Regions from separate parts of the Kitasatospora sp. NPDC054795 genome, predicted to be linked through region 3. Evidence: riboswitches for the same ligand, from Rfam matches in the RefSeq annotation. Region 3 holds a riboswitch; each other region holds the start of a gene.
The links. A riboswitch is a leader RNA that binds a small molecule or an ion and turns the genes downstream of it on or off. The one in region 3 is predicted to bind cobalamin.
Positions count from the first base shown of each region.

Region 1: another riboswitch for cobalamin. It lies ahead of ACWGJO_RS32755 (HoxN/HupN/NixA family nickel/cobalt transporter); the one in region 3 lies ahead of ACWGJO_RS04595 (cobalamin biosynthesis protein).
Region 2: another riboswitch for cobalamin. It lies ahead of metE (5-methyltetrahydropteroyltriglutamate--homocysteine S-methyltransferase); the one in region 3 lies ahead of ACWGJO_RS04595 (cobalamin biosynthesis protein).

Region 1 covers NZ_JBSHAP010000121.1:16,834-27,046, reverse strand. The annotation lists gene ACWGJO_RS32780 (Fpg/Nei family DNA glycosylase) at 1-777, shown strand, start outside; gene ACWGJO_RS32775 (putative quinol monooxygenase) at 915-1,241, shown strand; gene ACWGJO_RS32770 (AAA family ATPase) at 1,312-3,318, shown strand; gene ACWGJO_RS32765 (hypothetical protein) at 3,327-5,000, opposite strand; gene ACWGJO_RS32760 (ArsR/SmtB family transcription factor) at 5,059-5,442, opposite strand; cobalamin riboswitch at 5,524-5,736, shown strand; gene ACWGJO_RS32755 (HoxN/HupN/NixA family nickel/cobalt transporter) at 5,768-6,883, shown strand; gene ACWGJO_RS32750 (M24 family metallopeptidase) at 7,263-8,369, shown strand; gene efp (elongation factor P) at 8,447-9,010, shown strand; gene nusB (transcription antitermination factor NusB) at 9,015-9,452, shown strand; gene ACWGJO_RS32735 (thioesterase family protein) at 9,595-10,213, shown strand, end outside.
Region 2 covers NZ_JBSHAP010000017.1:45,264-55,476, reverse strand. The annotation lists gene ACWGJO_RS08840 (SDR family oxidoreductase) at 1-796, shown strand, start outside; gene metE (5-methyltetrahydropteroyltriglutamate--homocysteine S-methyltransferase) at 886-3,201, opposite strand; cobalamin riboswitch at 3,358-3,602, opposite strand; gene cobF (precorrin-6A synthase (deacetylating)) at 3,717-4,475, shown strand; gene ACWGJO_RS08825 (MarR family winged helix-turn-helix transcriptional regulator) at 4,629-5,081, opposite strand; gene ACWGJO_RS08820 (MFS transporter) at 5,081-6,544, opposite strand; gene ACWGJO_RS08815 (zinc ribbon domain-containing protein YjdM) at 6,698-7,054, opposite strand; gene ACWGJO_RS08810 (HelD family protein) at 7,214-9,337, opposite strand; gene ACWGJO_RS08805 (ADP-ribosyltransferase domain-containing protein) at 9,455-10,213, opposite strand, start outside.
Region 3 covers NZ_JBSHAP010000008.1:15,803-26,015, reverse strand. The annotation lists gene ACWGJO_RS04600 (cobyric acid synthase) at 1-340, opposite strand, end outside; gene ACWGJO_RS04595 (cobalamin biosynthesis protein) at 337-1,329, opposite strand; cobalamin riboswitch at 1,437-1,568, opposite strand; gene ACWGJO_RS04590 (alpha/beta hydrolase family protein) at 1,915-3,021, shown strand; gene ACWGJO_RS04585 (hypothetical protein) at 3,882-5,207, shown strand; gene ACWGJO_RS04580 (CDP-alcohol phosphatidyltransferase family protein) at 5,406-6,284, opposite strand; gene ACWGJO_RS04575 (phosphatidylserine decarboxylase) at 6,271-6,963, opposite strand; gene ACWGJO_RS04570 (acyl-CoA dehydrogenase family protein) at 7,453-8,655, opposite strand; gene ACWGJO_RS04565 (MaoC family dehydratase) at 8,885-9,388, opposite strand; gene ACWGJO_RS04560 (HpcH/HpaI aldolase/citrate lyase family protein) at 9,400-10,213, opposite strand, start outside.

The sequences.
Region 1 (10,213 bases), on a different contig from region 3:
ACCGAGAACCGGAAGGCCTTCGGCGGCCGCCCGGTGCGGGTCTCCAGCCCGCAGGGCCGGTTCGCCGACGAGGCCAAGGTGATCGACGGGCAGCTGCTCACCGGTGCGGAGGCCACCGGCAAGCACCTCTTCCTCGGCTTCGAGGAGGGCGCCTGGGTGCACGTCCACCTCGGCCTCTACGGCGGCTTCACCTTCGGCACCGGCCCGGCGCCCGAGCCGGTCGGGCTGATCCGGCTGCGGCTGGAGAACGAGGACGGCTACGCCGACCTGCGCGGCCCCAACACCTGCGCGCTCGTCACCGAGGGCCAGAAGGCCGCCGTCGCCGCCCGGCTGGGCCCCGACCCGCTGCGCGCCGACGCCGACCCTGAGGCCGCCTGGCGCCGGATATCGGGCAGCCGGACGACCGTCGCGGCACTGCTGATGGACCAGAAGGTGCTGGCCGGGGTGGGCAACGTCTACCGGGCCGAGGTGCTGTTCCGCCACGGCATCGACCCGCACCGGGCCGGGCGCGACCTCACCCGCCGGGACTGGGACGCGGTCTGGGCCGACCTGGTCGCCCTGATGCGCGACGGCGTCACCGCCGGCCGGATCGACACCGTCCGCCCGGAGCACACCCCCGAGGCGATGGGCCGCCCGCCCCGGGTGGACGACCACGGCGGCGAGGTGTACGTCTACCGGCGGGCCGCCATGCCCTGCCTGGTCTGCGGCACCGAGGTGCGGACGGAGGAGCACGCCGCCCGCAACCTCTTCTGGTGCCCGGGCTGCCAGTCGGCGTGACGGGCGCCCGGTCGTGACGCGTGCTGCCCCCGTGTCGTTGACAGCCCTTCTGAGCTGCGACGATGGACGTCGAGCGCGCCGAGTCGCGCGCCGCTGTCCGCACGGCCACGTGTGAACGTGGAGCGAAAGGAAGTCCCATGATCTTCATCACGGTCAAGTTCCCGGTCCGCCCCGAGCGCGCCGACGAGTGGCTGGGTCTGGTCGACGAGTTCACCCGGGCCACCCGCCAGGAGCCCGGCAACCTCTTCTTCGAGTGGTCCCGCAGCGTCGACGACCCCAACGAGTTCGTCCTGGTCGAGGCGTTCCGCGACGGCGACGCGGGCAAGGAGCACGTGGAGTCCGCGCACTTCGCCAAGGCCATGGAGGAGCTGTCGTACGCGGTGGCCGCCAAGCCTCGGATCGTCTCGACCGAGATCCCCGGCCTGGACGGCTGGGCGGAGATGGGCGAGATCACCCCCCGGTGACGTCCGAGTGCCCCTCCGGCCGGGTGCCCAGCCCGTAGGCTGGGGCCGACCGGCCGGAGGGAGCAGGCGGATGGAGCGGCACGAGGTGGCCAACACCGTGTCGGGCGCCACGGTGGGCGGCCACGTGGTGCAGGCCGGGAGCATCGGGGCGCTGCACCTGCACCAGCCGCGGGCGGTGCCGAGGCCGCATCAGATCCGTTCCCCGCACGGCCCGTTCGTCAACCGGGAGCCGGAACTCGCCGCGCTGACCGAGGCCTTGGGCCGGGTCGTGGAGGGCGGGCTCGGCGTCGTGGTGTTCACCGGCCTCGGCGGGGTCGGGAAGACCGAGCTGATCGCGAGGTTCACCGAGGAGCACCGGGAGCACTTCCCGGGCGGGGACCTCTACGCCGACCTGAAGGCCTACCGGCACCAGGGCGGGGTGGACCTCCCCGAGCTGCTGGCCGGATTCCTGCGCGCCCTCGGCACCGAGCCCCCGGCCGCCGAGGCCGAGCGGTTCACGGCGTTCCGCACCGCCACCGCCGAGCGCCGGTGCCTGTTCTTCCTGGACAACGTCGAGCACGCCGCGGAGGTCCGTGCGCTGCTCCCGGCCTGCGGGCTGGTGGTGGTCGCGAGCCGGCGGCGGCTGCCCGCGCTGCGGACGGACGGTGCGGTGGTGCGCCGGCTCGGCCCGCTGAGCGCGAGGGCGGGCGCCGAGCTGGTGCGCGGCTGGGTGGGCCCGGGGCGGGGCACCGACGGGGAACTGGCGGAACTGGTCGAGCTGTGCGGCGGGCTGCCCCTCGCGCTGAACGCGGTCGGGAGCCAGCTGTTGGACCGGGACCACCTGCCGGTCGGCCGGGTGGTGGCCGAACTGCACGACCGGGAGGGCAGGTTGGCGATGCTGGAGGACGAGGAGAGCGATCTCGGCGCGACCTACGACCTGGTCTACGAGCGGCTGTCGGCGCCGGGACGGGCGCTCTACCACCTGATCGGCGTGCACCCCGGCCCCTTCGTCTCCGCCGAACTGGCGCGTGCGGTCGGCGTCGAGCGGGCCGGGCAGGCGATCGGGGAGCTGCGGGGCGTCCACGTGCTGGACGAGGTGGTGGACGGCGACGGCGAGGACCGCTTCCGGGCCCACGACGTGGTGCGGCTGCACGCCTACGGCCGGACCCGGGAACTGGCCGACCGCGGGGAACTCCTCGCCGCCGTCGTGGCGTACTACCGGGGCCGGGCCTCGGTCGCCGACCGTGCGATGGCCGGGAGCAGGCTCCGCCTGCAGGACCCGAGCGGCGACGAGCTGCCCCGCTTCGCCTCCGACACCGCGGCCCTGGAGTGGCTGTACGCGGAACGGGCCAACTTCCGCGCGGTGGTGGAGGAAGCGGCCCGGCAGGGGTGGCACGGCGAGGTGTGGCGGCTGTGCGAGTCGCTCTGGCTGCTGTACCACGACCGCAGGCTCTACCAGGACTGGATCGCCACCCACCGGCTCGGCATCGAGTCGGCCCAGTGGGACAACCAGCCGGCCGCCGTGGTCCGGATGCGCAACCAGCTCGCCCGGGCGCACTTCGACCGCAAGGAGTACCGGCTCGCCGCCGAGCAGCTGGCGCTCGCCGCGGAGCTGGTCCCGCTGGTGACCGACCGTCGGGTGGTGGGAGTGCTCCACGAGACGGACGGTCTGCTCTGCCTGGCCGACGGCCGCCCGGGAGACGCGGTGCGGCGGTTCACGCTGGCTCTGGCGGCGAACCGGGGCGACGAGCACGGCGAGATCGTCCAGAGCTACAACCTGGCGCAGGCGCTGATCGCCGACGGCCGCGCGCAGGAGGCGCTGGCCCGGCTGGCCGAGGCCACCGCGCAGGCCGAGCGGACACGGGACGAGGACATGCTGATGAAGCTGCCGCTGGTCCGTGCCCGGGCCCACCGGGCGCTCGGGCAGCCGGAGCTCGCCGCCGCCCACGCGGGCGACTGCGCCCGGCGGGCCGAGGAGCGCGGCCAGTACGCGAAGGAGGCGCAGGCCCACACCCTGCTGCTCGCCCTCGCCGAGGAGCTGGACGACGCGGAGCTCGCGGAGCGCAGCCGGGCGCGGCTGCGGGAGCTGCCGGAGTAGCGGCCTTCTCAGGGGCCGGTGCGGAAGGACACCCGGGTGCGGTGCTCGCCGGTGCGGACGGTGAGGCCGTGCCGGGGGAGGCCGGCCGGGTCGCCGCCGTCGGCGAGCCAGCAGGCCACGGCGGAGCCGAGCAGCAGCGGGTCGACGGCGGGGTCGGGGCAGGTCCAGTCCGGTTCGGCGCGGGCTTCCAGCAGCAGGCCGGCGCGCAGTCGGAGCAGGTGGCGGGCCGGGCCGAGGGCGGCCACCGCGACGGCGAGGCCGGGGAGTTCGGCGGCGGAGTCGGCGAGCCAGCGGGCGGCGGGGCGTTCGGCGTGCACCTCGGTGCGGGCCAGGACCTCGGCGGTGTAGCGCAGGGCGTCGCCCGGGTGCTCGTCGGTGAGGGCGTGGAAGCCGCGCGGGGCGTGGTCGTGCGGGTCGAAGGGGTAGCGCCGCAGGTCGACCTCGGTGCCCTCGCTCCGGCCCTCGACGTCGTACGCGGTGGGCCGGTCGAGAGTGCCGGGGCACGGGGCCGGCCTGGGGTAGGGCGGCAGGGCCGGTTCGTCCCCGGGCTCGTCCAGCCCGGCCAGGAAGGAGTGCAGCAGCGGGCGCAGCAGCCGGGCGGATTCGCCGCGGTTGGCGAGCGAGCGGTCGGTGATCGCGCTCAGGTCGGCCGGGTCCCGGGCGAGGGCCTGTTCGATCTGGGCGGCGAGGTCCCCGTCCGGGTCGAGGACGGGCGCTGCCTGGCCGAAGGCGTAGCCGGGGGAGCGGGGGTCGAGTTCGGCGGCGCCGGTGGCGACGAGCAGGGTGCGGTGGTTCAGGGCGGCGCCGTAGACGGTGACCGAGCCGTGGTCGCCGATCACGCAGTCGGCGGCGACGAGCGCGGCCTGCCAGCCCTGGTGGGGCGGGATCAGGAGCAGGCCCATCCGGCGGGCGTCGTCGAGCAGCGCCTCGGGGTCGTGGCGGCTCCACACGTTGGGGTGCAGGACCACGGCCACCGTGTACTCGTCGGCGGGGAGCCGGCGGACCAGCCGCCGGGGGAGGTCCGGTCGGCGGCCGAACAGGGAGTGCTCGCTCCAGGTGGAGCTGACGACGACGAGCCGTCGGCCTCCGGTGGCACCGAGCGCGGCGCGGTAGCCGTCGCGGGAGCGCCGGCTGCCGAGCATCCGGTCGAAGCAGGGGTCGCCGACCACCCGGGCGACGTCCAGCGCCTCGGGGCAGGAGACCCGCAGCCGGTCCAGCTGCTCGGGGTGGGAGAGGCCGAGGACGTCCACGAACACCCTGCCGCGGTGGGTGAGTTCGTTGCGGGACAGGCCGGCGGCGGTGACCGTGTCGCCGGTGGACTCGGTGACCAGCCGGTTGTAGCCGACGCCGTGCGGGAGGACGACGAGGCGGGCGTCCAGCCGGTGCATGGAGGAGTGGACGGCGCAGGCGACGGCCAGGTCGAAGCGGCGGCTGACGGCGTCCTCCCAGTCCAGCACCGTGAAGCCGGGCAGGCCGTGCAGGTACTCGTCCAGGGCGCGGTCGGCGAAGGCGGAGCCGGGGTTGACGGTGAAGTACCGCTCGATGCCGTCCGGGTTCAGCAGGGTCAGGACGTCCAGGACCCGGGTGGCCGAGGTGAGGGTGCGGGCGACCGCCAGCACGCGGGCCCTGACCGGTCGGGTGTTCCACCGGTCGGCGGGCCAGGCGTGGGGGCGGGACGGCACGTCATGATCGTACTCATCCGCTCCGGCCGCGGCGCGGTTCCGGGGCCGGGCCAGTGGGTCAGCCCGTGGCCGCGGTGGGCTCGTGGTGTTCGCCGGCGACGCACTCGTCGAGGAGGGGGCGCATGGCCTCGTCCACGAGCTGGTAGCGCACCACGCGTCCGTCCCGGTCGCCGGTGACCACGCCGGCCGTGCGGAGCAGCCGCAGGGCCTGGGAGACGGCGGGGTCGCGCATGCCGGTGGCGACCGCGAGGTCGGTGACGGCGAGCGGCCCGGCCCGGTGGAGGGCGAGCAGCAGGGCGAGCCGGCCGGGGTCGGCGAGCAGGGAGAACCGCTCGGCCCAGGACCGGACGTGGGCCGGGTCGCCGATCGCGGCGATGGCCTCGCAGACCCGGTGCCCGTCGATGGTGCGGTGGCCCGCGCGGTCGGCCGGTACGAGATGCATGCGGACATTCTCGCAGGCGGCGGTCTGTGATCCTGGACACCTGCGCAGGTGCGCAACCTTGCACGGGTCGGGCGTGGCCCCTACGGTGTTCCCCGCCGTGGTGCTCGGGAAGACCGGTGACGGACCCTCAGGGGTCCCAGCCCGGAGCGGCCCTCGCCACTGTGATCGGGTCGTTCCTCCGTCCGCGGAGGAACGTCGTCCGTACCCATGGAGCCACTGGGCGCCTCGCGCGCTTGGGAAGGCGGGTACGGGCGTCCCGTCAGCCAGGAGACCGGCCACGGCATCTCACGAGGTTTTCCACGAGGTGCTGGAGCGTGATCCGCAGATGACCCTGCCCGAAACCGTTGCCGCCGGGGCCGAACCGGCCCCCTCCGCGCTGCCCAGCTTCCAGTGGCGGCGCGAGGACACCGTCCGTACCGCCGGGCTGATGGCGGTGATCGTGGCCATGCACGTGGTGGCCTTCGGCACGCTGATCTTCCTGGTCGCACCCGAGAAGTACGCGGTCGGTACCCAGGTCTTCGGGGTGGGCCTGGGTATCACCGCGTACACCCTCGGGATGCGGCACGCCTTCGACGCCGACCACATCGCGGTGATCGACAACACCACCCGCAAGCTGATGGCGGACGGCAAGCGGCCGGTCTCGGTGGGCTTCTGGTTCGCCCTCGGACACTCCTCGATGGTGGTGCTGATGGCCGCCCTGGTGGCGGGCGGCGCGCAGCTGGCGAACACCCTGATGGACGACGAGTCGACCACCCACAAGTGGCTCGGCGTGATCGGGACGACCACTTCCGGCGTGTTCCTCTACCTGATCGGCGCGCTCAACCTGGCGGCGCTGCTCGGCATCCTCAGGGTGTTCCGCTCGATGCGGGCCGGGAAGTTCGACGAGAAGGAGCTGGAGGCGCACCTCGACTCGCGCGGCTTCATGGCCCGGGTGCTGAACCGGGCGACCCGTTCGATCACCCGGCCCGGGCAGATGTTCCCGGTGGGCATGGTGCTGGGCCTGGGCTTCGACACCGCGACCGAGGTCACCCTGATGGTGATGGCCGGCTCGGGCGCCGCCTCCGGGCTGCCCTGGTACGCGATCGTCTGCCTGCCGCTGCTGTTCGCGGCCGGGATGAGCCTGTTCGACACCCTGGACGGGACGTTCATGAACTTCGCGTACCAGTGGGCCTTCGCCAACCCGGTGCGGAAGGTGTACTACAACCTGACCATCACCGGTCTGTCGATCGCGGTGGCCTTCGTCATCGGCACCATCGAGCTGGTCGGGGTGCTGCACGAGAAGCTCGATCTGACCGACCCGGTCACCGGCTTCATCGCCGACATCTCACTGGACAACGTCGGCTACGCCATCGCCGGGCTGTTCGTGGTCGTCTGGGCGATCGCGATCGGGTACTGGAAACTCGCCGGGGTCGAGAAGCGCTGGACGCCCGAGGGCTCCTGAGCCACCCGGCCGCGAGCAGCGGCCTGCCCGCGCACGCCGGAACGGCGCCTCCCCGCGGTGGGGAGGCGCCGTTCGCGTTCCGGGGGCCGGGTGCGCCCCGGGTCGGCGCTCCTCGCGGAGGTCGACGTGCCGGCCGGCGACCGGGTCGTACTCGCACAGGACCGGCAGTGACAGTTTTGTGACGGAACGTAGCGACCGGTAGGGGATCCGAGGGGCCGGCGGGGGCGCGGGGCCCCTCGGCGGCACGCTGCGTGGGGGTGGGGCGCGGGTCCGAGGGGGACGGTGCCGCGGTCGCGCAGGGGGGCGCGCAAGGGGTATTGGGGGTTCTGCCGGGGGTGCTCGGCGGGCGCTTCGGGCCGGGGGTTCGTAGGCTCGACGCATGGCGGATGCGTACGCGGGGCGGCGGGAGCGGGTGAGGGAGCACTGCAGTGCGGCCGGGGCCGATGCGGCGCTGATCACCCGCGCGGCGAACGTGCGGTACCTGACGGGCTGCGCGCCCTGCGGGGCGAGCCTGCTGCTGACCAGGGAGCGGGCGCTGCTCGCGCTGCCGGACGACCTGCCGCCGGACGACACCGGGGAGCACCTGATGGCCCCGGACGTCACCCGGCTTCCGGTGGCGGCCGGGTCGGACTCCGCGCTGGCCGTCGCGGCCGTCGCCGCGCGGTCCGGGGTGTCGGGACTGGCGGTGGAGGAGCACGACCTGACCGTCACCCGGCACCGGGCGGTGGGCGGCCTGACCGAGGGGGCCCGGCTGGTGGACCTCGGCCAGACGGTCGAGCGGCTGCGGGTGGTCAAGGACGAGCACGAGATCGCCGACCTGCGGATCGCCGCCGAGATCGCCGACCAGGCGCTGGGCGAGCTGCTGGAGTCGATCCTGGTCGGCCGCACCGAGCGGCACCTGGCGATGGAGCTGGAGCGCCGGATGATCGACCACGGCGCCGACCGGGCCGCCTTCCCGGTCTCGGTCGGCACCGGCAGCCACTCCGGCCAGGCCGCCCACCAGCCCACCGACCGCCGGGTGGAGGAGGGGGACTTCCTGACCGTGGTGATGGGCGCCCAGTACCGCGGCTACGGCGTCTCCACCGCCCGCACCTTCGTGATCGGCGCGGCCCCCGCGCCCTGGCAGGTGGAGCTGCACCGGCTGGTCTTCCGGGCCCAGCGGGCCGGGCGGGAGGCGCTCGGACCGGGCGTGGAGCAGTGCGTGCCCGACCGGGCCGCCCGGCAGGTCCTGGAGGCGGCCGGCCACACCGAGGCCTCCCCGCACCCGGTGGGCCACGGCGTCGGGCTGGAGATCCGGGAGGCGCCGCGCCTCGGTCCGTCGGACATGGGTAAACTGGACAGCCGCGTGCCGGTCACCGTCGGCCCGGGGGTCCACCTCCCGGGCAGGGGCGGCGTCCGGATCGAGGACACGCTCGTCGTGCGCCCCCTCGAAGAGGGCGGGCCCGAGCTGCTCACCATCACCACCAAGGAGCTCCTCGCCCTGTGACCGCGGCCCCCCGGGGCCGTGGGAGGCAGGACGCAATCCCTTGGTTCCTTGACAGCTATACAGGAGTTAGTGCGCCCGTGGCTTCCACGAACGATCTCAAGAACGGCATGGTCCTCAAGCTGGAGGGCGGCAAGCTCTGGTCCGTCGTCGAGTTCCAGCACGTCAAGCCCGGCAAGGGCCCGGCCTTCGTGCGTACCAAGCTCAAGGAGGTCCTGACCGGCAAGGTCGTCGACAAGACCTTCAACGCGGGCACCAAGGTCGAGACCGCCAACGTCGACAAGCGCGGCATGCAGTTCTCGTACAAGGACGGCGAGAACTTCGTGTTCATGGACATGGACACCTACGACCAGCTGACCATCGAGCCGTCGGTCGTCGGCGACGCCGCCAAGTACCTGCTGGAGGGCTTCGAGGCCCTCGTCGCGCAGAACGAGGGCTCGGTCCTCTACATCGAGCTCCCGGCCGCGGTCGAGCTGACCATCGCCGAGACCGAGCCGGGCGTCCAGGGCGACCGCTCCACCGGTGGCACCAAGCCGGCCACCCTGGAGACCGGCGCCGAGATCCAGGTGCCGCTCTTCGTCACCAAGGGTGAGAAGGTCAAGGTCGACACCCGCGACGGCAGCTACCTCGGCCGGGTGAAGTAAGTCCGTGTCGGCCGCACGCAGCAAGGCCCGCACCAGGGCCTTCCAGATCCTCTTCGAGGCCGACCACCGCGGGGTCGACCCGCAGCAGGTCCTCGCCGACTGGGTGGCCCGCGCCCGCGAGCCCAGGCCCGACGAGGGCACCCCGCAGGTCGGTGAGTACACCATGGAGCTCATCGAGGGGTACGTCCAGCACGCTCGTCGCATCGACGACCTGATCGAGCAGTACTCCGTCGGCTGGTCGCTCGACCGGATGCCGATCGTGGACCGCAACGTCCTGCGGCTCGGTGCCTACGAGCTGATCTGGGAGGACGGCGTCCCGGACGCCGTCGTCCTGGACGAGGCCGTCGAGATCGCCAAGGAGTTCTCCACGGACGACTCCCCGGCCTTCGTCAACGGCATGCTCGCCCGTTTCCTGGAGCTGAAGCCGAGCATCCGCCGGTAGACGGGTGGACCTCGCGGACGGCCGTCGGACCCGAACAGGTGTCCGGCGGCCGTTCCGCGTTTCACCCGGTCGGCGTAGGGTGGGGACCTACTTGTCAGTAACTTGACGTCCGGAACCACGCGTGAAGGGCAGGTCCCCCCAGATGACCACCGCGATCCGCAGCGAGTTCGACCAGGGCATCGCCCTGACCAGGCACCCCGAGGAGGCCGGCCGCTACGACGCCGAGCTCGGCGCCGGCTGGCAGATCGGCGGCGGGGTGAACGGCGGACTGCTGCTCGCGGTGGCCGGACACGCGCTGTCGCTGGAGCACGGCACCCACCCGGACCCGGTGTCGATCAGTGGTTACTACCTGTCCGCCTCCACCCCCGGCCCGGCCACCGTCCGCACCGAGGTGCTGCGCACCGGCCGCGGCCTGTCCACCGGCACCGCCTCGCTCAGCCAGGACGGCGTCGAGCGGCTGCGGGTGGTGGCCAGCCACGGCGACCTCGCCACCGCCGACGGCGAGGTGCGCACCAGCGCGCGGCCGCCGCAGCTGCCGCCGCCGGACCAGTGCATCGGCGTCGAGCACGCGCCCAAGGAACTGATCGCCCAGGCCGCCCTGCTGGAGCGGTTCGACCTGCGGCTGGACCCGGCCACCATCGGCTGGGCGCTCGGGCAGCCCTCCGGCAACGGGCGGATCCAGGGCTGGTTCCGGCTCGCCGACGGCCGCGAGCCCGACCCGCTGCTGCTCCTGCTGGTCGCCGACGCGCTGCCGCCGGTCA
Region 2 (10,213 bases), on a different contig from region 3:
CGGCACCTCCTCCGGCATCGGCCTGGCCACCGCCGTCGCCGCCGCCCGCGCCGGCTGGCACGTCATCGCCACCATGCGCAACACCGCCAAGGCCGGCCCGCTGCTGGCGGCCGCCGAGGAAGCCGGGGTCACCGTCGACCTCCGGACGCTCGACGTCACCGACCCCGCGTCGGCCGAAGCCTGCCTGGCCGGCGTCGACCGGCTGGACGCGCTGGTCAACAACGCCGGCGCCGGCCACATCGGCACCCTGGAGCAGGAGAGCGTCGACGACGTCCGCGCCGTCATGGAGGTCAACTTCTTCGGGGTGCTGCACGTCACGAAGGCCGCCCTGCCCCTGCTGCGGGCGAGCAAGGGCCGCGTGCTGACCGTGACCAGCGTCGGCGGCGTGGTCGGCCAGCCCTTCAACGAGGCCTACTGCGCCGCCAAGTTCGCGGTCGAGGGCTACATGGAGTCCCTCGCCCCGGTCGCGGCCACCGCCGGTGTGTCCGTCAGCGTCGTCGAGCCGGGCGCGGTGGCCAGCGAGTTCGTCGGCAACGTGGGCCTGACGGACGACGCGACCGAACAGGCCGGGCCGTACGCCCCGGCCCTGGCCGCCTACCTGGACCGCACCCGCGGCGCCTTCGCCAACGCCCAGGCGGCCGAGGACGTGGCCGCCGGGATCCTCGACCTGCTCGCCGCGGAACGCCCCGCTTTCCGGATGCTCACCTCCGACGCCGCCCGGGCCTTCGCCGGGGTCAAGCTCAAGGACCTCGACGGCTCGGCCGTCCAGGGCCTCACCTCAGGCTGGGTCGCCTAGGCGATCACCGGGGCAGGAGGCCCGCGAGCGGCATGATGGCCGGGACCGGGGTGGGCGCGGCAAGGCCGCCGCGCCCACCCCGGCCGCCGTCAGCCGGCGAGCTCCCCGCGCAGCAGGCGGGCGGCGGCGACCAGGCTCTCCAGGGAGGCCCGGGTCTCCGGCCAGCCGCGGGTCTTCAGCCCGCAGTCCGGGTTGACCCACAGCCGCTCCGCCGGGACCGCCGCCAGGCCCGCGCGCAACAACGAGACGGCTTCGTCCGCGCTGGGGACGCGCGGGGAGTGGATGTCCCAGACGCCGGGGCCGACCTCGCGCGGATAGCCCGCCCCGGCCAGCTCGCCGGCCACCTCCATGTGGGAGCGGGTGGCCTCCAGGGAGATGACGTCGGCGTCGAGGTCGTCGATCGCGGTCATGATGGCGCCGAACTCGGCGTAGCACATGTGGGTGTGGATCTGGGTGTCGGCGCGGACGCCTGAGGTGGCGAGGCGGAAGGCCTCGGTGGCCCAGTCCAGGTACGCCGGGCGGCCGGCGGCCCGCAGGGGGAGGGTCTCGCGCAGGGCCGGCTCGTCGACCTGGACGACGGCGGCGCCGGCCGCCTCCAGGTCGACGACCTCGTCGCGCAGGGCGAGGGCCACCTGCCGGGCGGTGTCGGCGAGCGGCTGGTCGTCGCGGACGAAGGACCAGGCGAGCATGGTGACCGGGCCGGTCAGCATGCCCTTGACCGGGCGGTCGGTCAGGCCCTGCGCGTAGCCGAACCAGTCGGTGGTCATCGGGTGCGGACGGGAGATGTCCCCGGCCAGCACCGGCGGGCGCACGTACCGGGTGCCGTAGGACTGCACCCAGCCGTGCCGGGTGGCGAGGTAGCCGGTGAGCTGCTCGGCGAAGTACTGGACCATGTCGTTGCGCTCGGGCTCGCCGTGCACCAGGACGTCCAGCCCGGCCTTCTCCTGGTAGGCGACGACCTCGCGGACCTCCGCCTCCATCCGCTCCCGGTAGGCCGGGGCGTCGATCCGACCCGCCGTCAGATCGGCGCGGGCGGTGCGCAGTTCGGTGGTCTGCGGGAAGGAGCCGATGGTGGTGGTCGGCAGCAGCGGCAGCCCGAGCCGGGCGCGCTGGGCCTCGGCCCGCACCGGGTAGGGCTGGGCGCGCCGGGTGTCGTCGGCGGTGACGGCGGCGGCGCGGGCGCGCACCGCCGGGTCGCGGGTGATCGGGGAGTTGGCGCGGGAGGCGAGGTCGGCGCGGTTGGCGGCGAGCTCGGCGGTGATCGCGCCGGTGCCCTCGCGCAGGCCCCGGGCGAGCAGCGCCGCCTCGCCGGCCTTCTGCCGGGCGAACGCCAGCCAGCGGGCGATCTGCGGGTCGATGTCGCGCTCCGCGGCGGCGTCGATCGGCACGTGCAGCAGCGAGCAGGACGGCGCCACGTCGACGGTGCCGGCGAGGCCCAGCAGGGTCGCCAGGGTCGCCAGCGACTTCTCCAGGTCGTTGATCCAGATGTTGCGCCCGTCGATCACCCCCGCCACCAGCCGCTTGCCGGGCAGGCCGCCGACGGCGGCGAGGTCCTCCAGGTTGGCGGCGGCCGGGCCGGTGAAGTCCAGCGCCAGGCCCTCGACCGGGGCCTTGGTCAGCACCGGCAGCGCCTCGCCGAGCCGGTCGAAGTAGCTCGCGACCAGCAGCTTGGGCCGCTCGGTGAGACCGCCCAGCTCGCGGTAGGCGCGCGCGGCCGCGTTGAGCTCGGCCGGGGTGCGGTCCTGCACCAGCGCGGGCTCGTCCAGCTGGACCCACTCGGCACCGGCGGCCCTCAGGTCGGCGAGCAGCCGGGCGTAGACGGGCAGCAGCCGGTCCAGCAGGGTGATCGGTCGGAAGTCCGCGGCCACCCCGGGCGCCGGCTTGGCGAGCAGCAGGTAGCTGACCGGGCCGACCAGCACCGGCCGGGCGGCGTGGCCGAGCAGCAGCGCCTCGCGCAGCTCGCCGACCGCCTTGGCCGGGTTCGCGGCGAACACCGTGTCCGGGCCCAACTCCGGCACCAGGTAGTGGTAGTTGGTGTCGAACCACTTGGTCATCTCCAACGGAGCGACGTCCTGGTTGCCGCGCGCCATCGCGAAGTACCCGTCCAGCGGGTCGGCGTCGACCGCCTCCCGGTGCCGCGGCGGGATCGCACCGACCGCCACGGTGGTGTCCAGCACGTGGTCGTAGAGCGAGAAGTCTCCGGTCGGGACCTCTTCGATGCCGGAGTCGGCGAGCTGCTGCCAGTTCCCCCGACGCAGGTCGGCGGCGGTCGCCAGCAGCGCCCCCGCGGTGACCGTGCCCTTCCAGTACCCCTCGATCGCCTTCTTCAATTCACGGCCCCGGCCCTGACGGGGGTAGCCGTGGGCGGTGGCGACGCTCGCCGCGGCTGCGGACTTCGTGGTCAAGGGACTCTCCTTCGCGAGTCTGGATCCTCAAGTGCCCGGTGACGGCACGAGGACGCGAAGGGATGACGGACCGGACGGACGACCGCACCCGTGCGCGGCTCCGCCCGATATGGTCGCCGACCCGCCCACGAGGTCACCGGATGGCCGGGCGCGAACGCTCGCGCACGGGCAGTGGCAGGTCTTCGGACTCGCGGGCACACCCACCTCGGCCGAAACCGGGGCGGACACCTACTGGCCGTCGCTTCCCAGACCCGTCCCGGGTCCAGTGCGTATGACGGCGGTCGTTCCCACTCACCGCTGCGGGGCAGTCCCGGACTGGCCAGTTGAAAGGCGTCACCGGGTTCCCTCTTACGACGCGCCTGCCTGGCGGACAGGGCGAACCAGCTGCACCGCCAGCTTAGGGGCAAACCGTCGGCGCCGAGGCGGAAATCTCGCAAGGCGTCCGCGTGCTGAGACGCGGGCTCCGCGCCCGCTCCCGGGCGGCGCACCCGGGAGCGGGCGGCAGAATGTCTCCCATGCGGCACATCTTCGTCATCGGCATCGGCGCGGGCGACCCCGACCACCTCACCCTGCAGGCGGTCAAGACGATCGGTCGCACCGACGTCTTCTTCATCCTCGACAAGAGCGAGGAACGGCAGGATCTGATCGGGCTGCGTCGCCGGATGCTGGCCGACCACGGACGGCCCGGGCACCGCGTGGTCGAGGCGCCGGACGCCGAACGGGACCGCACCACCCCCGCGTACGCGGCCGCCGTGGACGACTGGCGCGTCCGCCGCGCCGATCTGGTCGAACGGCTGGTCGCCGAGCACCTCGGCCCGGGCGAGAACGGCACCTTCCTGGTCTGGGGCGACCCCGCCCTCTACGACAGCGTCATCGCCGTGGTGGACGACGTGTCGAACCGGGGCGGCGTGCCCTTCGCGTACGAGGTGATCCCGGGCATCAGCAGCGTCTCCGCGCTCGCCGCCCGGCACCGCACCACGCTGACCCGGGTCGGCCGACCGGTGCAGATCACCACCGGCCGCCGCCTCGCCGAGGGGTTCCCCGAGGGGGTGGACGACGTGGTGGTGATGCTCGACGGCCGGGCCGCCTTCGCCGGGATCGACCCCGAGGGGCTGGAGATCCACTACGGCGCCTACCTCGGCACCCCCGACGAGGTGCTCGTCTCCGGTCCGCTCGCCGAGGCCGCCCCGCGCATCCGCGAGCTGCGTGAGCGGGCCCGGGAGCGCAAGGGCTGGATCATGGACACCTACCTGCTGCGACGCTCGGACGGCTGACCCGACGCCTGACGGAGGCCTGACGGGCCGCAGTGCACCACCGTGCGCGCCGAACCCGTACCGGCTTCCCTGACACCGCGGACCTGCCGTCGACCATGCAGTCGGGCTTCCTGCCAAGTCCGGGGCACCGGCCCGCCGCGTCGGGCGGCAGCCTCAGTCCAGGAGCTTCGCCACCACCCGGTCGAGCGCGCGGAGGTCCTCCGGCGGCAGCGCGAGCAGCGCGTCCGGCGGCGTGGCGAGGATCCCGGTGGCGAGCGCGGCCTTCGCCTCGCCCTCCTCGGTGAGGTGGACCAGCTTGGAGCGCCGGTCCGCCGGGTTGGTGATGCGCTCGGCGAGCCCGCGCCGCACCAGGTCGTCCACGATGACGCTGGTGTACGGCGGGTCGGCGGTCAGCCGCTCGGCCAGCTCCCGCAGGGTGATCGGGCCGGCGGCGAGCCGGCGCAGCGCCCTGACCCGGCTGAAGCTCATGCCGAGGGCTTCGGCGACGGTCCTGCGGCGGTCGTGGCGCTCCAGCACGAGCGCGTACATCCCCTGCCAGACCCGGGCCGCCGTCGCGGCGTCCGTCCCGCTCCCCTCCGGGTGCCCACCGGTGTCGAGGCGCTCCATCAGGCGTCCACCGTCTCCTTCGTCTCCGTGCTTCCCTCGGCCGCCTCCTCGGCGGCGAGCCGCCGCGCCGTGCGCTCGGCCGTCGCCCGGGCCCAGCGGCCGGAAGTGAGCGTACCGGTGACCAGCACGGCGGCGCCGCAGCCGGCGATGATCCACCATGCCGTCCGGGCCGCCCCGGTGAAGGCCGCCGGGTCGGCGAGGGCGCTGCCGGCCATCAGGGCGCCGGTGACCGCGACGCCCAGGGACTGGCCGACCTGTCGGCTGGTGGAGGCCACCGCCGCCGCCACCCCGGCCTGCGAGCGGGGCATCCCGGAGACGGCGGTGTTGGTGATGGGCGCGTTGACCAGGCCGAAGCCGGTACCGAAGAGCAGGAAGGCGAGGACCAGCAGCCAGCTCGGCAGGTGCTCGGAGTAGCCGACCGCCTGGAGCACGGCGCTCGCGGTCAGCGCCGCCCCGGCCAGCAGCAGCGGCGTGCGCGGCCCCCGGGCGGCCACCATCCGGCCGGACAGCGGCGCGGTGAGCAGCGACATGACCGCCATCGGCAGCATGAGGAGTCCGGCGTGCAGCGGGTCGAGCCCGCGGACGTCCTGGAGGTACAGGGAGGTGAGGAAGAGGAAGCCGCCGAGGCCGGCGAAGGCGGCGACCGCGATGACGGTGGCGCCGGAGAAGGGCGCGGAGCGGAAGAACCGCAGGTCGATCAGCGGGTCGGTGCGCCGGGGTTCGTACCGCAGCAGGCCCAGCAGCGCGCCCAGGGAGGCCGCCGTGCAGCCGAGCACCACGGGCGAGGTCCAGCCGCGCTCCGGCGACTCGATGATCGCGTAGGTGAGGGCGGCGAGCACCACGACGACCAGCAGCTGGCCGACCGGGTCCACCCGGCGGGTGCGGGCCGCCCGCGACTCCGGCACGTAGCGGGTGGTGAGGAAGAGGGCGGCCAGGCCGATCGGGACGTTGATCCAGAAGATCGCCCGCCAGCCGGCCGACTCCACCAGTGCCCCGCCGATGATCGGCCCGGCGGCCATGCTGATGCCCACCACGCCGCTCCAGACGCCGATCGCCCGGGCGCGCTGCCGGGAGTCGGTGAAGGTGTTGCTGATGATCGACATGGCGACGGGGTTGAGCATCGATCCGCCGACCGCCTGGAGCATCCGCGCGGCGATCAGCCAGCCGAGCCCGGGGGCCAGGCTGCACAGCAGGGAGGCCGCGGTGAACACCACCAGTCCGATCCGGAACACCCGGCGGCGGCCGATCCGGTCGGCGGTCGAGCCGGAGAGCATCAACAGGCTCGCCAGCACCAGGGTGTAGGCGTCGACCGTCCATTGCAGGCCGGACACCGTGGTGTCCAGGTCGCGCCGGACGGCGGGCAGGGCCACGTTCAGGATGGTGTTGTCGAGGCTGACGATCAGCAGGCTCATGCAGCAGATGGCGAGCACGAGCCAGGGCCGCGGTCGAGCGGCATCGGGCATGACGAACGCTCCAGATTTATTTGTGTTGTTGTAATCATTGTAATACTACAACTAATCCGGGAGGCGACTCCACCCCCGGACCGGCCCTGGACAGCGCAACGGCCGCGCCCCGCCGATCTCCTCGACGGGGCGCGGCCGTTGGGGGCCCGCGGATCAGGCCTTCTTGACCACGCCGGACTTGAGCTGCATGGCACCGAAGCCCTCGATGCGGCAGTCGATGTCGTGCCCGTCGACACCGTCCACCAGGCGGATGTTGCGGACCTTGGTGCCGGCCTTGATACCGGAGACGCTGCCCTTGACCTTCAGCGCCTTGACCACCGTCACGGTGTCGCCGTCGCTCAGCACGTTGCCGACGGCGTCCTTGATCACGCGCTCGCCGGCCGGCGCGCCGGCCTGGTCGGCGCCGCCGGGCACCCACTCGTGGGCGCACTCGGGGCAGACCATGAGGGCGTTCATCTCATACGTGTACTCACTGGAGCACTGCGGGCAGGGGGGAAGGTTGTCGCTCATGTGTTCAGGATATCCAGCCGTTCGGCGCTGCTCCGGGGCACGAGCGAGGAGGTCAGCGGGGGTACCGGAACCGGTCGGCCGCCGCTTCCGGTGCGCACGGGGTCGTGGCCGGCGGCCGCACCCGCCCGGCCTTCCCAACCCGCCTCCGCCGCCGGGCCGTCACTCCCCGCCCAGCGGCGCGGGCAGCGGACGGCAGTGCAGGATGTCCAGCCGCGAGACCGCCCGCGTCACCACCACGTACAGCCGGTGCAGGCCGCGCGCCTCGGCCTCCACGATGGCGGCCGGCTCCAGCACCACCACGTGGTCGTACTCCAGCCCCTTCACCAGCGAGGCCGGCAGCACCGTCACCCGCGCCGTGGTGCCGACCTGTTCGGCCGCCCCGGTCGGGATCCCCGCCGCGAGCAGCGCCTCGGCGGCCTCCGCCACCGCGCTGTCCGCCGCGATCACCGCGATCGAGCCTTCGCGCTCCAGCGCGGCCCGCACCGCCGCGACCACCGCTCCGCCCAGGCCGTCCCCGGCGACCCGCCGCACCGTCAGCTCCCCGTCCCGCCGCAGCGACACGGCCGGCGGCACGTCCACGTCCAGCGCGCCCAGCAGGGTGTTGGCGAGGGCCGTCACGGCGGCCGGGACCCGGAAGCCGGTGGTCAGCGGCACCACCGCGGCCTGCGGCTTGCCCAGGTGGGCGAGCTGCTCGGGCCAGCTGCGGGCGGCCCACGGGGCGGTCGCCTGGGCGAGGTCGCCGAGGACGGTCAGGGAGCCGAAGGCGCTGCGGCGGGCGATCGCCCGGCACTGCATCGGGGAGAGGTCCTGGGCCTCGTCCACCACGACGTGGCCGAAGCCGGCCGGGCGCTCGATCAGGCCGGCCACCTCGTCCAGCAGCACCAGGTCGTGCTCGGACCACTTGGCGCTCTTCTCCGAGCGCGGCGGCCGGCGCCACAGGATCGCCGCCTGCTCCTCGGGGCCGAGCACCCCCTCGGCGGCCTCGGCCAGCAGGGCGGGGTCGCTCAGCAGCGCGGCGACCACGGCCTCCGGGCGCAGGTTCGGCCAGGCGGCCTCCAGGAAGGCGGCCACCGGCCCGCAGCGGCCGATCTTCCGCGACCAGGCGCCGGACCGGACACCGGTCCGCCGCTCGGCCTGGTCCTGGAGCATCGCCACCAGCCGGGTGCGCAGGCTCTCCCGGCCGATCGCGTACGGCGGCGCCTGCTCGCGCAGTTCGGCGACCGTCCGTTCCAGCCGCTCCGGGGGCACCCGCCACCGGTAGGAGCCGTCCGGTACGACCAGCGGCTCCGGGCCCGTCGCCCGGATGCGGCCGTACAGCGCCCGGCGCAGCACCGTCGCCATCCGCGCGTCCTGCTTGACCGCGGCGGCCCGCTCGTCGTCCACGGCGGCGACCGGCCGGGTGGCGACCAGGTCCTCGACGGTGCGCTGGGTGACGTCGATCTCGCCGAGCGCGGGGAGCACCTCGGCGATGTAGCGCAGGAAGGTCCGGTTGGGACCGATGACCAGCAGCCCGCCGCGCTGGATCCGCTGCGGGAAGCTGTACAGCAGGTACGCGGCGCGGTGCAGCCCGACCGCGGTCTTGCCGCTGCCGGGCGCGCCCTGCACGCAGACCGACTCGCTCAGCTCGCCCCGCACCAGCATGTCCTGTTCGGGCTGGATGGTGGCGACGATGTCCCGCATCGGGCCGGTGCGGGGCCGCTCGATCTCGGCGGCCAGAATGCCGCCGGCACCGCCCTCGCCACCCTCACCGCCCTCACCACCGTCCGCCGCGACGCCGGCCGCCGGGCCGTGCCCGCCCTCCGCGCCGAGGGGTTCGTCCTCCAGCCCGGTCAGCTCCTCCGGCGCGCCCAGACTCCACGGCGCCCAGCCGAACCGGCGGCGCCGCGCGAGCCCGAGCGGGGTGTGGGTGCTCGCCCGGTAGAACGCCCGGGAGACCGGGGCCCGCCAGTCGACCACCAGCGGCGGCACCGTCGGGTCCTCGGAGATCCGCCGGCGGCCCACGTAGTAGCGCTGCCGCCGGTGCTCCCCGGCCTCCGCGGTGTCGGCGAAGTCGAGGCGGCCGAAGAAGGACGGGCTCTCCGGCAGCTCGTTCATCCGCTTGGCGCGGGTGCGCAGGTACCGGCCGAGCGCTTCCGCGCTCGCACCGTCGCCGGAGACGTCCTCCGCGGCGACGACCTGGTGGCCCGCGTCCTCGACCTGCCGGGCCGTCGCGACCCGGCAGACCTCCACGTAGGCCCGCTCCCGTTCCAGTTCGCCGTCCAGGTTCCGGATTTCCGAGGTCATCGTTCGCGCCCCTTCCCGCACAACGGGCTTGTCTGCCGCTCGAAGTCCAGCATAACTTAACTCAGTAAAAATACTGACTTGGTTGCTGCTCCAGGAGGCGGGTTCGGCCCGGGCGCCTCAGGACACCAGGGGCGCCTCCTCCAGCTCGGTCAGCGTCACGGTGCACAGGCCGCCGCGCTCCGCCCGGACGTCGGTGACCTCCAACTGCGTGCCGGGCAGCAGGATGAACTCCTCCTCGCCGGTGAACGCAGAGAACTTCCTGATGCCGGCGGCCCGCACCGGACGCACCTCGAACAGCGTCCGCTTGCCCCGGCTGCCCAGGAAGGACCGCGCGACCCCGAGCTCGGAGGTGCAGGAGGAGACGCCCCACCACGTCACCGTCCTCCCGAGCGGGTACTGTCGCCGCAGGTCCAGCGAGACCCCGCGCCACAGCGGCGCGGTGCGGACGGGCAGTCGCGACACCGCCGCGAACAGCAGCCGCAGGTACGGCAGGTAGGGCACCAGCCGGCTGCGGTCCGGCGAGCGCAGCACCGCGTTGATCTCCCGGTAGAACGCGGACTCGCAGGTGTACAGGTACAGCGCGGCGATCTCGTCGGCGGACAGGCCGGTGGCCGCCTCGTCCGCCCGCCGCTTGCCGAAGTCGTGCGACAGCGACACGTGCCGGTCCAGGCCGCGCAGCAGCTCGGCGACCGGCGACACCGCCTCCCGGAAGCCCGTCGGCGGGGTGTCGAACACACCGGTGATCGCCGGCAGGACGAGGCCTTCGTCCTTCACCCCGGCGAGTCGGTCCAGGTAGAGCTGGTGCAGCTCCATGGTGGAGGTGATGAAGGCACCCATCCGCTCGGCGACCCCGGCGTCCGCCCCGCCGCCCTGCGC
Region 3 (10,213 bases):
GCTTCAGCAGGACGGGCTTGCGCTCGCGGTAGTCCAGCGCGCCCACCTCCGCCACCGGCCTGCCGAGCAGCACCACCTGGCTGCGGCCGTCCGCGCCCGGCTTGAGCAGCACCGGGTTCATCGCCGCCTCCGGCTCCACCCGGGCGGCCTGGGCCTGCATCGCCTGGGCACGGCCGATCTCGGCACCGTCGGCGGTGACGAAGGAGTTGAGCGACATGTTCTGCGCCTTGAACGGCGCGACCCGCACGCCCTGGCGGACGAGCCAACGGCAGATCCCGGCCGTCACCACGCTCTTGCCCGCGTCCGAGGTCGTCCCCGCGACCAGCAGCGCCTTGCTCATGCCCGTCCCCTCTTCCTCAGCAGCATCCGCAGCAGGACGTGCCCCGCGACCGTCGTACCCAGCGCCAGTGCGCCCACCCGCCGGGAGAGCGCACAGGCGCGCTCGATGTCGTCCACCGTCACCGGCCGCAGCTCCGCACCCAGTACGGGCCGGTGCTCCACCCGCTCGCCGTACCGCAGCGCCCCGCCCAGCCGTACGCCCACCGCGCCGGCGAACGCCGCCTCGGCCTGGCCCGCGTTCGGGCTCGGGTGCGCGGAGCCGTCGCGCCGCCAGACCCGCCAGGCCGTACGGGGCTCGGGCGCGGCGGCCACCGTCAGCAGCGCCGTCAGCCGGGCGCCCGGCCAGCCCGCCAGGTCGTCCAGCCGGGCCGAGGCCCAGCCGAACCGGGCGTAGCGCGGCGAGCGGTGGCCCACCATCGCGTCCAGGGTGTTCACGGCGCGGAAGGCCAGCAGGCCGGGCGTGCCGGCCAGGGCGCCCCAGGTCAGCGCGTTCACCACGGCGTCGGCGGTGTTCTCGGCCACCGACTCGACCACCGCCCGGGCGATCTGCTGCCCGTCCAGCGCGCTCGGGTCCCGCCCGCACAGGTGCGGCAGCCGTTCCCGGGCGGCCGCGAGGTCGCCCGCGGCCAGCGAGCGGCCGATGGTGCGCGCCTCCCGGGTCAGCGAGGTGCCGCCGAGCACTGTCCAGGTCGCGGCCGCCGCCAGCACCGCCCGGCCCAGCGGACGCCGGCCCACCGTACGGTCCAGGGCGAGCGCGCCCGCCGCGACCGCGCCCACGCACAGCGCCGTGTACCCGGCCCCCGCGCCGCGGTCGTCGCGCCACAGCCGACGCTCCAGCCGGGTCGCGGCGCTGCCGAAGACAGCCACCGGATGGCCCCGGCGGGGGTCGGCGAAGCGGGCGTCGGCGACATGGCCCGCGACGGCGCCGAGCGCGAACGCGGCGGCGCGGGCCAGCGGGCGCGGCGAGGAGGAGGGCCCGAGCGGGGTCATCGGGGGCACGGCGGAAGGCAGCTCGGAGTCCGGTGGGGTGGGGCAGCCTGCATCGCGTGCGTGTCCTCACTCAGGGTCCGCGCCCTGGATCGACGTGACGGGGGCGAGAGTCTCCTGGCTTCCGGGTCGAACGCACCCCCGGAGCCTTCCAGCGGCCGTCGACGGCCGCCGTGGCGATGTTCCGAGCGTGCTCCCCGGTGACAGTGGCGGGACCGCGCCGGAATTCCACCGGCTTCCTCTCCATGCCTCCGTTTGGCCCCAGGATCCCATCACGGGCCCGAACCGGGAGTCAACCGAGGTCACAGAGGGGTTGGTCACACGCGGACGCCGCCGACGCGCCGGGGGATCGCCCGGCGCGGGGCCGCCCTCCACCGGGAACACCACGTCCCCTCCCACCGGGGCGCCGCCGGCTCCGCCGCCGCCCCGCCCCACCACCCTCATTGCCCGCCTCCGACACCTCCTCAGCGCCGCCTGGCCGCCGCCCGGGTGACCCGGACGGCCCAGCCCGGTGGCCGGGCGGACGGAGCGCCGGTGAACTGGTGCCCGAACACCGTCCGGTCCGTGAGCAACAGAGCGGGGAGCGAAATGCGTTGGGGAACCGCCGCCGTCGTGGCGGCCGCCGCGGTCGGGGCCGCCGTGCTGGTGATCGGCCGTCGGGCCTCCGACCGGACGGTCCGTCCGGTGGCCGCCGTCCCGGAGTCCGGGCCGGTCCTGGTCCGCGGCCTCTCCCCCGGCCGGGTCACCTTCACCCGCGGCCCCGAGAGCCTGCGCCCCGGCCGCTGGGCGGTCGAGTGGGCGGACGGCGGGCACGCGGTCGTCGAGGAGGTCCTGCACAGCGACGAGCGGGGCGTCACCCGCCCGCTGCTCCGCGCCGACCGGGGCACGCTCACCCCCGGCACCGAGGTCCGCTTCACTCCCCGGGTCCACCTCGGCGACCCCACCGAGGCACTCGGCCTCCCCTTCACCGACACCACCGCCGACGGCGAGCTCGGCGCCCTTCCCGCCTGGCGGCTCGACGGCAAGCGCGGTACCTGGGTGATCCTGGTGCACGGCCCCGAGGCCGACCGCCAGCAGACCCTCCCGGTGCTCCCCGTCCTCGACCGGCTCGGCCTGCCCGCCCTCGCCGTCACCTACCGCGGCGACCGGGGCGCCCCCGCCTCCCCGGACGGGCTCAGCCACTTCGGCGAGACCGAGTGGCGCGACATCGAGGCGGCGGTACGGCTGGCGCTCGACAGCGGCGCGGGCAAGGTGATCCTCTACGGCTGGTCCGTCGGCGCGACCACGGCCCTCCAGACCGCGGCCCGCACCGCCTGGCCGCACGCCGTCAGCGGCCTCATCCTCGACTCGCCGGTGCTCGACCTCCCGGTCTCCGCCCGCCGGGACGCCGCCCGGGCCGGCTTCCAGGGCGTCGCCGCCGAGCTCGGGGCCCTGGCCGCGGAGGGCCGCACGGGCGTCGACCTCGCCGACTTCGCCCGCATCGCCGAGGGCACCGACCTGCGGGTGCCCACCCTTCTCCTGCACAGCCCCGAGGACCGGATCGCGCCCTTCGGCACCGCCGAGAAGCTGGCCGCCGCCCGTCGCGACGTGGTCAGCCTCCAGGCCTTCCCCGGTGCCGACCACGCCACCCTCTGGAACACCGCTCCCGACCGGTACACCGAACTGCTCCGCCGCTGGCTCACGCCGCTGCTGTAGGGCGCCGCCGGCGGGTCCTGCCGGCACGTCTCCCGGACGTGCCGCGGTCGGTGCTCCGCTTCCGCCCCTGCGGATAGGAACGCGGCCCCACCGCCGAGGTCCGGGCCGACCCGTCGAGCCGATCCGTCGAGCCGATCCGTCCGATCCGTCCGACGGGATCCGCGAGGCCCGCAAGACCCACTGGCCGCGTCCTCGCCCCCCTCCTCGTGCGGGCGTTTCCGGCTGGGCCGCGCCGGCTTTTCCGGCGCGCTTCGCCCCTGCCCACGAATGAACGTTTCCTCCATTCCGCCGTAGGCGCGCGAGAAGTCGGCCGGTCCGACTTCTCGCGCGGCACGATCCCCCCGTCCCGCTCGTCATCCGTCCGGATTCGGACTGGACAGCTCCGCCGGAAGTCGGCGGAAGGGGATTCCCCGTGCGACCGGCGCGAAAACCACCTCGATGTCAGGGACAACAATTTGCCCGGCCACTGACCCCCCACCCGTACGCACGGTAACCGCCCGAGCATTCCCGGCGACCGGGATGATGCGAGTGGCATGGGCAGGTCACACGTTTCCGGCCAGGCGGTTTGCCGCTGTTGCCCGATCTTGCGGAGGTGCCGCCACCGGTCGCCCGGTCGTACGGACAACCGGATGTGACAGAAGGCCGGTACAAGGGGAAGACTGCTCGACGTGACGTCTCGGAACCCGCGCGACCGTGATGCCCCGCTCCCGCCGACGATCGGCACCGGTGCGACGGTGACCCGTCTCCCCGGAACGGCCCAACGGCCCGCCGGTGGCAGGCCGGGCGGGGCGGGTGTCCCCCGTAACGGAGTACCCCGGCGGCGAGGGCCCGCTCCGGCTCCCGGGCGGGGCAGGGTTCCCGTGCCCGAGGGCTTCCCGGCACCCGCCGAGCTGGCCCCGCTGGCCCGCCGGATGCTGGTCGACGCCGTCCGCGTCGCCCGCTGGGCCGGTGAGCTGGCCGAGGTCGACAAGCGCGGCGAACTGCTCCCCGAGGACGCCCGCGAGGCCGGCCGGGCGCTGGCCATGACGGTCGGCGCCGCCGCCAAGGCATGGGGGCAGGCACTGCTGGTGGGCCTCGTGGAGCCCCGGGACGGCGGAGCCGGACCCGGCTGGCGCCTGCACGCCTGGGAGCACGACGACGAGGCCGTGGTGCGCGGATGGTCGGCGATGTTCGACGCCTGGACCCTGCTCGCCCCGGTGCCCCCCGCCGCGCTGCGCGGCGTGTTCGCCGTGCTGGCCGGGCAGGCCGTGGACCAGGCCCCGCAGCTGCTCTCCTTCCTGCACCTGGTGGACGGCCCCGTCGCCGAGAGCGAACTGCTGGAACTGCTGCGCCGGGGCCTGGACGAGCGCCGGGTCGGCACCGGCCTCGGCGGACCGGGGCTGTCTCCGGTGCCGCACGCGGCCTCGGCCGTCTCCGCCGTCCGCGGTACCTGCCGCGCGCCGCAGATCGACACCCCGGCCGCGCCGGCCGACGTGGCCGCCGTCCTGGACTGGATGCTCGACGGCCTGGAGGCCGTCGGCGCCCTGGTGCGCAGGAACGATGCCGCGGAGCTGTCGCCGCTCGGCCACTGGGCGGTGCGGGCCAAGCTGGAGGAGATCTGCACGGTCGCGCAGACCGCGGCCGGGCACATCGAGCAGAGCGCCTTCGAGCTGCTGAACGCGTGTGCGGACTACTCGCCGGGCCCGGCCCGCGCCGAGTTCCGGGCGTGGGTCGCGGCCCGTCCGGCGGACCGGGCCGTGGGCGAGCTGCTGGAGGCCGCCCGGGGCGACGACGCGCTGGTGCGCGGACTGGCCTTCGAGGCGCTGCGGGTGGCCGGGGGCCCGGCCGAGCAGGCGGTGCGCGCGGCGGTGGACGCGCCGGTGCTGCGCCCCTACGCGCTGCTGTGGCTGGCGGAGCGCGCCGACGAGGGCGTCTCCCCGGCGGACGTACTGGGCGCGGAGGACGCGGCCTGGCTCTGGGTGGACACCGCGGCCGCGGTGCTCGACCACGGCGAGACCGAGCTGCTGGTGGGTCATGTCGAGGGCGCCTCGGCGGGCGACCCGGTCCGGCTGTTCGCCCGGGCCCGGCAGTCCGGTCACCCGCGGGCGGCCTCGGTGCTGACGGCGGTCTCGGGCGTGCACCCGGACCCGGGCGTGGCCCGGGCGGCCCGCCGCTCGGCGTTCAGCGTGCACACTGGTGGCGCCTGAGTTTTATGACTTTTGCGGGGACGTTCGGGGTCCACGGTGACCGCGACGGCGGCTCCGGCGTCCGTGTCGAGGTTCGCTCGGGTCTCCGCTCGGACGGCGCCCGAGTCCCGCACCCGCGGCGCTCGATTGTTATGACATACGAGAAGGGCCCGGAACCAACAGGTTCCGGGCCCTGACTCTTATGACTTTTGCGGGGACTCAGCCGAGCCGGGACTCCGCCCGCCGGGCGCGGACGTCGCCGACCTTCTGCCCCACCTTGCGGCGGATGACCAGAAGCGGTGCCATCGCCGCGAGAGTGATCTGGGCAAATGCGCCGACGTGCATCAGCTGGTTGCCACCGGGCAGGCCGGTGGCCCAGGCGGCCAGGCAGCCGATGGAGACCACGATCCAGCAGAGCGTCGCGGTGGCCAGCAGCCCCTGCGGCTTCGGGTACTCGATCCGGCTGACCATCAGGTACGCGGCGCCGAAGATGGCGAGCAGACCGGGCAGGAACGGCGGGTCGAGCAGCACGATGGCGATCACCGTCATCGCGCCCATCGGGCAGGGCATGCCCTGGAACACCCCGGGCCGCATCTTGACGGCCGAGAAGCGGGCCAGCCGCAGGACCACCGCGAGCAGCACCGTGATGGCGATGAGCGCCGACAGCTTGCTGTTGGAGCCCTGGGAGACCATGCCCCAGACCGCGACGAAGTAGGCCGGCGCGATGCCGAAGCTGATCAGGTCCGCCAGGTTGTCCAGTTCCGCTCCGAGGGCGGAGGAGCGCAGCTTGCGCGCCACCAGGCCGTCGAAGAGGTCGCACATCGAGCCGATCAGCAGCAGCGTGACCGCGGTGGCGGCGCTGTGCCGGTCCGGAGCGGCGTCCGGGTTGGTGATGTGCGGGACCAGGACCCCGGTGGTGATCGAGTAGATCGCCAGGAAGCCGCAGACGGCGTTCCCCAGGGTCAGGAAGTCGGCGGTGGAGAGGTGCTGAGGAGAGCGCGGGGCGCGCAGCTCGCGGTCGCGCGCCCAGCGGCGGCGGCGCAGGGCCGTCTCCTCGTCGTCCAGGCCGACGATTGTCTCAGGATCAGTCACGGTCAAGGCGCGTCACCCCGGCTGTGGTCTTCTGGCCGACCTCGACGCCGACCTCGACGCCGGCCGGCAGGTAGGTGTCGACCCGGGACCCGAACCGGATCAGACCGATCCGGTCGCCCTGCTCGACCTTGGTTCCGGCGTCCACGTACGGCACGATGCGTCGGGCCACGGCCCCCGCGATCTGCACCATCTCGATGTCGCCGAGCTCGGTGTCGAAGTGCCAGACGACCCGCTCGTTCTGGTCGCTGTCCTTGTTGAACGCGGGGACGAAGCCGCCCGCGACGTGCTCGACCGACGTCACCGTGCCCGGCAGGGGCGCGCGGTTGACGTGGACGTTGAGCGGGCTCATGAAGATCGCGACCCGGGTGCGGCCGTCCGGCCAGGCGTCGATGCTCTGCACCACGCCGTCGGCGGGGGAGATCACTCTGCCCGTGCCGATCTCACGCTCGGGGTCGCGGAAGAACCACAGCATGCCCGCGCTGAGCGCGCAGGCGGGTACCGCAGCCAGGGCCCACTTGCCGCTGCGCCGGGTGAGGGCGGTGGTCACGGCGGCCGTGGCGAGAGTGGGGACGAACCAGGGGGTGGCTCCGCGCGCGATGGTCACGCGGGGTCGCCGACCGGCCGTCGGGGCTGCGAGGGCATCGCGGTCCGTGACGGAGGTGTGAGGGGACGGGCTGATGGGCATCGAAGACCTTTGTCGCGGGGGATCATGGCCGCTGGACGGGGGCCACCGCGGGATCGGTAATAGAGGGACGGCTTGCTGTCCCGGTGGATGCTATCGGGAGCACACGGTGGGTGGGCAACCCGCCTGCTCGTTCATGTGTCCGGTGGCGGCGCGTGTGCGCGTCCACTCCTACGACCGTAGCTCGACCCGGTCCGGTTCCCAAGGGACCCGACAGGGCTGGTGACTCTTGTCTCAACGGGTGCGCCGACGGAACCCGGCGGGGCGAAACGGCCGTAGCGGCCGCAAGCGGGTGTGCGGAAGCGGCCGCCGGGCGTGTCGTTGCAGCTGTACGCCCTGCGGCCGCTTCCGGAGGGCCGTGCCGGACCCAGGCGGACCAGGCCGGGCCCGTGACGGGGCACGGCGCTCCGCCGGCGCGGGCCCGCACGCCCGTCGACCGGCGGTTCGAGGGGGCCGCCCGGCGACGTGGTCCGTCGGCGGGCGGCCCGGGGATCAGTCGGCGATCCGGTACTCCTCCAGGAGCCGGCGTCCGACGATCATCTTCTGGATCTCCGCAGTACCTTCACCGATGAGCAGCATCGGGGCCTCGCGGTAGAGGCGCTCGATCTCGTACTCCTTGGAGAAGCCGTAGCCGCCGTGGATGCGGAAGGCGTCCTCGACGACCTCCTTGCAGTACTCGGAGGCGAGGTACTTGGCCATGCCGGCCTCGAGGTCGTTGCGCTCGCCGCTGTCCTTCTTGCGGGCGGCCATGACCATCATCTGGTGGGCGGCCTCGACCTTGGTGGCCATCTCGGCGAGCTTGAACTGGATCGCCTGGTGCTCGGCGATCTTCTTGCCGAAGGTGGAGCGCTGCTGGGCGTAGGAGATGCCGAGCTCGAAGGCGCGGCGGGCGACGCCGCAGCCGCGGGCGGCGACGTTGACGCGGCCGACCTCGACGCCGTCCATCATCTGGTAGAAGCCGCGGCCCGGGACGCCGCCGAGGATGCGGTCGGCCGGGATGCGGACGTCCTGGAGGACCAGCTCGGTGGTGTCGACGCCCTTGTAGCCCATCTTCTCGATCTTGCCGGGCACGGTCAGGCCGGGAACCGTGGGGTTCGGGCCGAAACCGGCCTCCTTCTCGATCAGGAAGGTGGTCATGTTCTTGTACGGCGTGTTGCCGCCCTCGTCGGTCTTGCAGAGGACCGCGACCAGGGTGGAGGTGCCGCCGTTGGTGAGCCACATCTTCTGGCCGTTGAGGACGTAGAACTCCCCGTCCTTGACGCCCTTGGTGGAGATGGCCGAAACGTCGGAGCCGAGGCCCGGCTCGGACATCGAGAAGGCGCCGCGGATCTCGCCGGCGGCCATCCTCGGCAGGAAGTGGTCCTTCTGCTCCTGGGTGCCGTGGGCGTTGATCATGTGCGCCACGATGAAGTGGGTGTTGACGATGCCGGAGACCGACATCCAGCCGCGGGCGATCTCCTCGACCACCAGGGCGTAGGTGAGCAGCGACTCGCCGAGGCCGCCGTACTCCTCGGGGATGGTGAGGCCGAACAGGCCGAGCTGCTTCATGCCCTCGACGATGGCGGTCGGGTACTCGTCCTTGTGCTCCAGCTCGGTCGCGACCGGAATGATCTCCTTGTCGACGAAATCCCGCACGGTGGCGAGGATGTCCCGCTGGATCTCGGTGAGGCCGTCGGTCTGTGCGAGGCGTCCCATCGTGCGGCTCCGGAAAGGTCTGAGGGGCTACGGAAAGTCGGGGATTCCCCGGGGGGGGGGATTGCGGGGGCCCTGCCGGCGTGGCTGCGGCAGCAGGGCCCCCGGTACCGGGTGGGGCGCGGCCGATGACGGCGGCCTGCCCGTCCGGGGTCTCTCGAGGGGGCTCTCCGTCCGTGGAGGGAGGGCCCCCTATAGAGGGGAGAGGCCGAGAAGGCGGGGAGGGAGGGGCTCAGGCAAGCGGGGTCGGACGACCGGGCTGCTCGCCGCCGCGCTCCTTGATGTACGTCTCGGTCGGCACCATCACCTTGCGGCGGAAGACGCAGACGACCGTGCCGTCCTGCTTGTACCCCTTGGTCTCGACGTACACGATGCCGCGGTCGTCCTTGGACTTGGACGGCCACTTGTCGAGCACGGTGGTCTCGCCGTAGAGGGTGTCGCCGTGGAAGGTCGGTGCGACGTGCCGCAGCGACTCGATCTCCAGGTTGGCGATCGCCTTGCCGGAGACGTCCGGGACGGACATGCCGAGCAGCAGCGAGTAGATGTAGTTGCCCACCACGACGTTCCTGCCGAAGTCCGTCGTCTTCTCCGCATAGTTGGTGTCCATGTGGAGCGGGTGGTGGTTCATGGTGAGCAGGCAGAAGAGGTGGTCGTCGTACTCGGTGACCGTCTTGCCGGGCCAGTGCTTGTAGACCGCGCCGACCTCGAACTCCTCGTAGGTGCGTCCGAACTGCATGCCGTGGGCCCTCAGCTTTCCGGGATCTCGAACTTGGTGGTGCGCTGCATGCCCGCGGCCCTGCCCTTGCCGGCGACGACCAGCGCCATCTTGCGGCTGGCCTCGTCGATCATCTCGTCGCCGAGCATGGCGGAGCCCTTGGCGCCGCCCGCCTCGGAGGTGCAGTAGTCGTACGCGTCGAGGATCAGCTCGGCGTGGTCGTAGTCGTCCTGCGAGGGCGAGTAGATCTCGTTCGCGGCGGCGACCTGGTCCGGGTGGAGCACCCACTTGCCGTCGAAGCCGAGGGCGGCCGAGCGGCGGGCGACCTCGCGGTAGCCCTCCTGGTTGCGGATCTGGAGGTACGGGCCGTCGATCGCCTGGAGGTCGTTGGCGCGGGCGGCCATCAGGATGCGCATCAGGATGTAGTGGTAGGCGTCGGCGTTGTAGCCGGGCGGCTGCTCGCCGACGACCAGCGACTTCATGTTGATGGAGGCCATGAAGTCGGCGGGGCCGAAGATGATGGTCTCCAGCCGGGGCGAGGCCTCGGCGATGGCGTCGACGTTGATCAGGCCCTTGGCGTTCTCGATCTGCGCCTCGATGCCGATCCGGCCGACCTCGAAGCCCATGGTCTTCTCGATCTGGGTGAGCAGCAGGTCGAGTGCCTTGACCTGCTCGGCGTCCTGCACCTTGGGCAGCATGATGCAGTCGAGGTTGGGGCCGGCGCCCTCGACCACGGTGATCACGTCGCGGTAGGTCCAGTGCGTGGTCCAGTCGTTGACGCGCACGACACGGGTCTTGCCGCCCCAGTCGCCGTTGTTGAGTGCGTCGACGATGTTGTGGCGCGCG